2 regions of the Peribacillus sp. NPDC101480 genome follow, and region 1 is predicted to be linked to the other one. Evidence: riboswitches for the same ligand, from Rfam matches in the RefSeq annotation. Region 1 holds a riboswitch; the other holds the start of a gene.
The links. A riboswitch is a leader RNA that binds a small molecule or an ion and turns the genes downstream of it on or off. The one in region 1 is predicted to bind S-adenosylmethionine.
Positions count from the first base shown of each region.

Region 2: it holds a riboswitch for S-adenosylmethionine, as region 1 does, so the genes downstream of both, mmuP (S-methylmethionine permease) here and ACQKMF_RS14105 (5-methyltetrahydropteroyltriglutamate--homocysteine S-methyltransferase) in region 1, are expected to answer to the same signal.

Region 1 is NZ_JBNNSB010000003.1:577,160-580,331, reverse strand. It holds gene ACQKMF_RS14115 (ABC transporter substrate-binding protein) at 1-105, opposite strand, end outside; gene ACQKMF_RS14110 (formylglycine-generating enzyme family protein) at 120-1,064, opposite strand; SAM riboswitch class I at 1,481-1,582, shown strand; gene ACQKMF_RS14105 (5-methyltetrahydropteroyltriglutamate--homocysteine S-methyltransferase) at 1,666-2,769, shown strand; gene ACQKMF_RS14100 (LysR family transcriptional regulator) at 2,823-3,172, opposite strand, start outside.
Region 2 is NZ_JBNNSB010000005.1:320,577-323,748, reverse strand. It holds gene ACQKMF_RS18625 (ring-cleaving dioxygenase) at 1-9, shown strand, start outside; gene ACQKMF_RS18620 (alpha/beta hydrolase) at 9-617, shown strand; gene ACQKMF_RS18615 (flavin reductase family protein) at 635-1,243, shown strand; SAM riboswitch class I at 1,468-1,570, shown strand; gene mmuP (S-methylmethionine permease) at 1,654-3,042, shown strand; gene mmuM (homocysteine S-methyltransferase) at 3,039-3,172, shown strand, end outside.

The DNA.
Region 1 (3,172 bases):
AGGTGCACCAGCATCTTCTGAAGGAGATGAGGAACATCCAGCGATAAATAAAATGTTTAACATCGAAATAACAACCAATAAAGACCTCAAATTTTTCATGTTCATATCCCCTATGGCACTTATTTTTTTAAGTTGGCAACACATCTAAAACCCATATGCCCTGTAGAGCTGTCAATCATATTATAAGTACGGGCTGAAATCCTATAACGATTACAATATGATCGATGGCATAGATAGGATCCGCCTTTTATCAGTTTTGCAAAAGGATCGGGATCGAGGACTTCACTTCCATGTTGAATTGAAAATGTATCCTCGCACCATTCCCACACATTCCCCGACATGTTATAAAGGCCAAAATCATTCGGTTCAAAGGTATCAACAGGAGCCGTTCCTAAAAATCCGTCTTCTACCAAATTTTCGTTTGGAAAATTGCCTTGCCAAATATTACAGTGATGCTTTCCCCCTTGGTGCAACTCATCCCCCCAAGGATATTTACGATTTACCACTCCACTGGCAGCAGCATATTCCCATTCCGCTTCTGTCGGAAGTCTTTTTCCAGCCCATCTACAAAACGCTTTGGCATCATTCCATGACACATGGACGACCGGGTGGTGAAAGCGATTCACGATTGAGGAATCCGTCCCTTCCGGATGCTTCCAGCAAGCATTTCGAACAGCTATCCACCAAGGTGTTTTTTCGGCTGCCCCCACCATATCCCGTTCCATTCGTTTGTTGACAAACAAGTTAAAAACAAAAGACCATCCATATTTCTCCGCATCTGTTACATAACCGGTATCCTTTATAAAACAATAGAATTGTTCATTTGTTACGGCGTATCGGTCCATGTAAAAGGACTCAATCTTTACTGTTCGTGGTGGATATTCACCATCTTCTCTTGAACTATCTTCATCACTTGATCCTAGTAAAAATTCACCTGCTTGTATCAAAGACATATTATAGAAATCGTTTTTCTTTGTCGGGATCGAATCAAGGTCAGTTTCAATTGAAAGAAAATTCCGTCTTTTTAATACAGTACAGCATGATTTCATATTTGTTGTTTTCATGTTTCCACTCTCCAATGAATCTTCTCCTAGGCACTGCTTATGCCTGTATTATCACAATTTTTTCCGAACAAAAAAGGACACAGAAATGTTGTAATGAACAACAATTCAGTATCCTTTGGTTGACCAATTGGATAATCCAATTTTATTCTCTTTTCTTTATGCAATTTAACAATAAAACATAAATACTCATTAATCAAGTAGGTTTAATTATTTTATTTATTTTTTTCAGTCTTCCCTACTAATCGTTGTTTTAAAAAACCACGTCTAAACCTGATCTAAAAAGTGGTATAAAAAGCCGAATACAGAAAATGATCATGCCAGGAACCGAGTAATAAACGGTATATTCGAAATATTCAACCTCCAACTCTTGACCTTTATAAAAACTACCTGTATAGTCATAGTTAATTTAATAGACACTCTTATCCAGAGAGGTGGAGGGACTGGCCCTTTGATGCCTCAGCAACAGACTATTCATGTACTGTGCTAATTCCAGAAGTTTAAAAACTTGAAGATAAGAAGAGTATATAGCTTTGTTGCCAACACCTCTTCTTATTTTTTAAGAAGAGGTTTTTTATTTTTAAAAGGAAAGAAGGAATGCAACATGTCAATCACATTAACGAAAGCACCATTTAGGGCCGATCACGTCGGAAGTTTATTAAGACCGGAACGTTTACATATTGCCAGAAAGCAATTTAGGGAGGGTACCCTTTCAGCAGAGCGGCTTCGTGAAATTGAAACCGAAGAAATCAATCGGATTGTCGATAAACAAATTGAAGTTGGATTGGAGGCTGTTACGGACGGCGAGTTCAGACGAACATGGTGGCACTTTGACTTCCTCGAACAATTAAATGGCATCGAGGGATATGTGACTGAAAAAGGTCTCACATTCGATGGTGTGGAAACAGAGAGATATAACGTTCGCAATACCGGGAAGGTTTCATTCAATCCTGAACATCCCTTCATTAGTGATTTCATTGAATTGAACAAAATCGTGAACGGACGTGCCGTTGCTAAGCAAACCATTCCCAGTCCGAATCAGTTATTTGCTGCAGGTATTCATAATGAAGACATCTACCCTGATATTGAAGATTATGCAAATGATATCATCAAGGCGTATCAGCATGCTTTGAAAGCCTTTTATGAAGCAGGTGTGCGTTATCTTCAATTGGATGATGTATATATTGCCAGACTTTCAGCTCCAGATTTCCAGTTCAAAGATGGAAAATATACGAGGGAACAGTTAATTGATCTTGCACTTCGTGTCATTAATGGAGCATTGGAAGGCAAACCAGAAGACCTTGTCGTCACTACCCACCTATGTCGCGGAAACTATCAGTCGACTTGGGCGTTTGAAGGAAGCTATGCCCGTATCGCTCCAACTTTATTGGCAAAAGAAAAAGTGGATGGATTCTTCTTGGAATATGATGATCAACGCTCAGGGGATTTCAAACCATTGGAATACATTCCAAATGGCGGTGCACAGGTTGTACTGGGGGTCGTCACTTCAAAAAATGGGGAAATCGAAGACAAGGAAGCTGTTAAGGCACGCATTAAAGAAGCCTCGCACTTCGTTCCTCTCGAACAATTATGCTTAAGCCCTCAATGCGGCTTCTCCTCCACCCATCACGGCAACAAGCTAACCGAAGAACAGCAATGGGAAAAGCTGAAATTCGTCGTTGATGTAGCAAAAGAAGTGTGGGAATGATTCATCTTTAAATGTAACGTAAAAGCTAGGCATTAGGCAGGCCTAGCTTTTCTTCAAAACAGCTCAATAAAATGTTTTGCCGTTTTGGAAAGATAACGATCTTGTCTAAAAACCAAAGCTATATTCGATTGAATTGAAGAATCGATAATATCCAACACTTTCACTCCTTTTATAATATGAGGTGAAACAGCTGATTTCGGAACAATACTCGCCCCAACTCCAGCTGAAACCAGAGAGAGCAGAACATTTACATCATGGCATTCGCATAAAATATTTGGCTGTATTTCCCGTTTTTTAAATTCCTCGATAATTTCTTCGTAAATCCCTTGTCCTTTTTCCCTATGCACTAAAAGCAATGGGATATTTTCAATATCCTTTAAATGAACCCTACTCTTTGAAGTGA
Region 2 (3,172 bases), on a different contig from region 1:
GATAAATGATGAAGCATATTTTTCAAAAAGGAAGTAATCCAGATGCACCGTTGCTTTTGCTTTTACATGGCACTGGAGGAACGGAAACGGATCTTTTGCCATTATCGGAGATGGTTTCACCGGGATCATCCGTACTCAGCGTACGGGGAAATGTACTTGAAAACGGAATGCCCCGTTATTTCCGCCGGCTGGCTGAAGGAGTTTTTGATGAAGAAGATTTGATTTTCCGTACGAAGGAGCTTTATGACTTCTTGGAATCAGCGTCCGGACAATATGACTTCGATCGTGACAGAGTGGTGGCATTAGGTTATTCTAATGGTGCAAACATAGCAGCAAGTTTGATGTTCCATTTCGAAGGGGCATTAAAAGGAGCGATTCTTCATCATCCAATGGTGCCTAGACGCGGGATTGCTTTGCCGTCCCTATCGGATATACCTGTATTCATTGCTGCAGGTAAAAACGATCCGATTTGCCCCGCAGCAGAAACTGATGAACTTAATCGGATTTTACTGCAAGCGGGTGCTGCGGTGGACGTTCACTGGGAAAATTACGGTCATCAGTTAACACGTTCAGAGGTTGATGCAGCAAGTTCATGGTTTCAAAAGAACTTTTTATAAGAATGAGAGGGATGAAGATGATTTCAGTAAATCCTGAAAGTCTTACAGAACGGGAAAATTATAAGTTTTTGACTGGAAGCATCATACCGAGACCAATAGCCCTGGTCACGACACAATCCGAAACCGGTACAATCAATATAGCGCCGTTCAGTTTTTTTAACATAGTCAGTTCCAATCCTCCGATGATTTCCATTTCTGTTCAACGGAAAGAAGGAGTTTTGAAGGACACGGCCCGAAATGCAATTCAAACAGGTGAATTCGTTGTTCATATCACTGATGAAGACAATGTTGCTGATGCAAATCGAACGGCCAAGGAACTCCCGTCTGACGAAAGTGAATTGGGTCTTACCAATTTCACTCAGGCTGTTAGTGATAAGGTGTCGGTACCAGGATTGCAAGAAGCGAAGGTACGCTTTGAATGCACATTGGAGCATGCGATACCTTTGGCAGGTTCCAAGAATAAACCTGGTTGTGATTTATTGATAGGGAAAATAGTCTGCTATCATATAGAGCAGGAGATTTACCATAATGGCCGAATTGACCAGAATGGGCTAAAACCTGTAGCAAGATTAGCGGGTCATACTTATACAAAACTAGGAGAATTATTTGAAATTGAAAGACCTTAAGGAATATAAGAAAAATGGCGTCATCTTTTAAGGTGTCGTCATTTTTTAAAAATTTTTCCCGGTTAGCATTATTTACAATTCTATAATGTAAGCGACTGTTCCAAAAACAAGTTCATATCTATGCCAAAGGTGCGTTGATCGTTTGGATTTTAAAGGAAGTCTTTACAAACCGAAACAAAACTTGACAATTTTTTCATAGATTGATAAAGTTATAAAAAAATAATTTCTTATCCAGAGAGGTGGAGGGACTGGCCCTATGAAACCTCAGCAACAGGTCTGCAATGACACTGTGCTAATTCCAGGGGGTGAAACCTTGATAGATAAGACCGTACGTGTTTATTTGTCAGTAACGCACTCTTTTTTAGAGTGCGTTTTCGTTTTTTCTGGATGCAAGATAAAGGAGAGTAAGAATGGAGAACAAAAGGAAGCATGATTTTCAAAGGAAAATGCAGGCACGGCATATAATAATGCTATCGCTTGGCGGGGTGATTGGAACAGGTTTATTCTTAAGTTCGGGTTATACGATTCAACAGGCAGGCCCGTTTGGCACCATCCTTTCGTATCTGATTGGGGCATTAGTGGTTTATCTAGTCATGCTATGTCTAGGGGAACTGGCAGTACATATGCCCGAGACAGGTGCGTTTCATAGCTACTCAGCTAAATACATAGGTCCTGGGACAGGGTATACAGTAGCCTGGTTGTATTGGCTAACTTGGACAGTTGCACTTGGTTCGGAATTCACGGCTGCAGGATTGTTGATGCAGAGATGGTTTCCATCAATCAATGTCTGGATATGGAGTGCACTATTTGCCATATTGGTTTTGGCATTAAATGCGTGGACCGTTAAATTTTTCGCTGAATCCGAATTCTGGTTTGCGTCTATAAAGGTATTTGCCATTGTGATTTTCATTATTTTGGGAGCAGCGGCAATGCTAGGTTTCATTCCAATAATTCATTCACAATCCGCTCCGTTATTCTCCAATTTTACAAGTGAAGGTTTATTTCCGAATGGTGCTTTTGCCATTATAATGACGATGCTTGCGGTGAATTTCGCATTCTCTGGAACTGAATTAATTGGAATTGCAGCTGGAGAAACTGTGAATCCAGAAAAAACGATACCAAAGGCAATCCGTATGACATTATGGAGATTGATTATCTTTTTTGTAGGAACCATCGTTGTATTATCCGCATTATTGCCTATTTCGGATGCAAGCGTATTAGAAAGCCCCTTTGTGGCAGTTCTTGAACGGATTGGTGTGCCATATGCAGCGGATATTATGAACTTTGTTATATTAACTGCCATTTTGTCTGCTGCAAACTCAGGACTGTATGCGGCATCCAGAATGCTTTGGTCACTTGCAGATAAGGAAACTATATCACCAATATTTGCAAAATTGACAAAACGGGGAGTTCCGATAAATGCAGTCCTTTTCAGTATGTTGGGCGGCTGCTTAGCCCTGTTTTCGAGTATTATTGCACCGGATACTGTTTACATAGTGCTTGTATCCATTTCTGGACTAGCCGTTGTTGTAGTTTGGATGAGTATTAGCATGTCGCAATTTCTATTTCGCAGACGATATATAAACGAAGGAAATTCAGTAAATGACTTAGCTTATCGAACGCCATTATATCCACTCGTACCAATCGTTTCTTTTATGCTATGCCTAGCTTCTTGCATAGGAATTGCATTTGATCCTACACAACGAATTGCACTATATTGTGGCATTCCATTTATTTTGATTTGCTATGGAAGTTATTATCTGACACAAAACCATAAAGAAAAGAGGAGTAGATCATGAACATTAAAACTAACCCAATTGACGCTATTTTACGAGATCATTCAGTCATGATTTTAGACGGAGCTTTAGCTACAGAGCTAGAGAGGCATGGATGTGATTTGGACGACCCGCTCTGGTCTGCACGTGTATT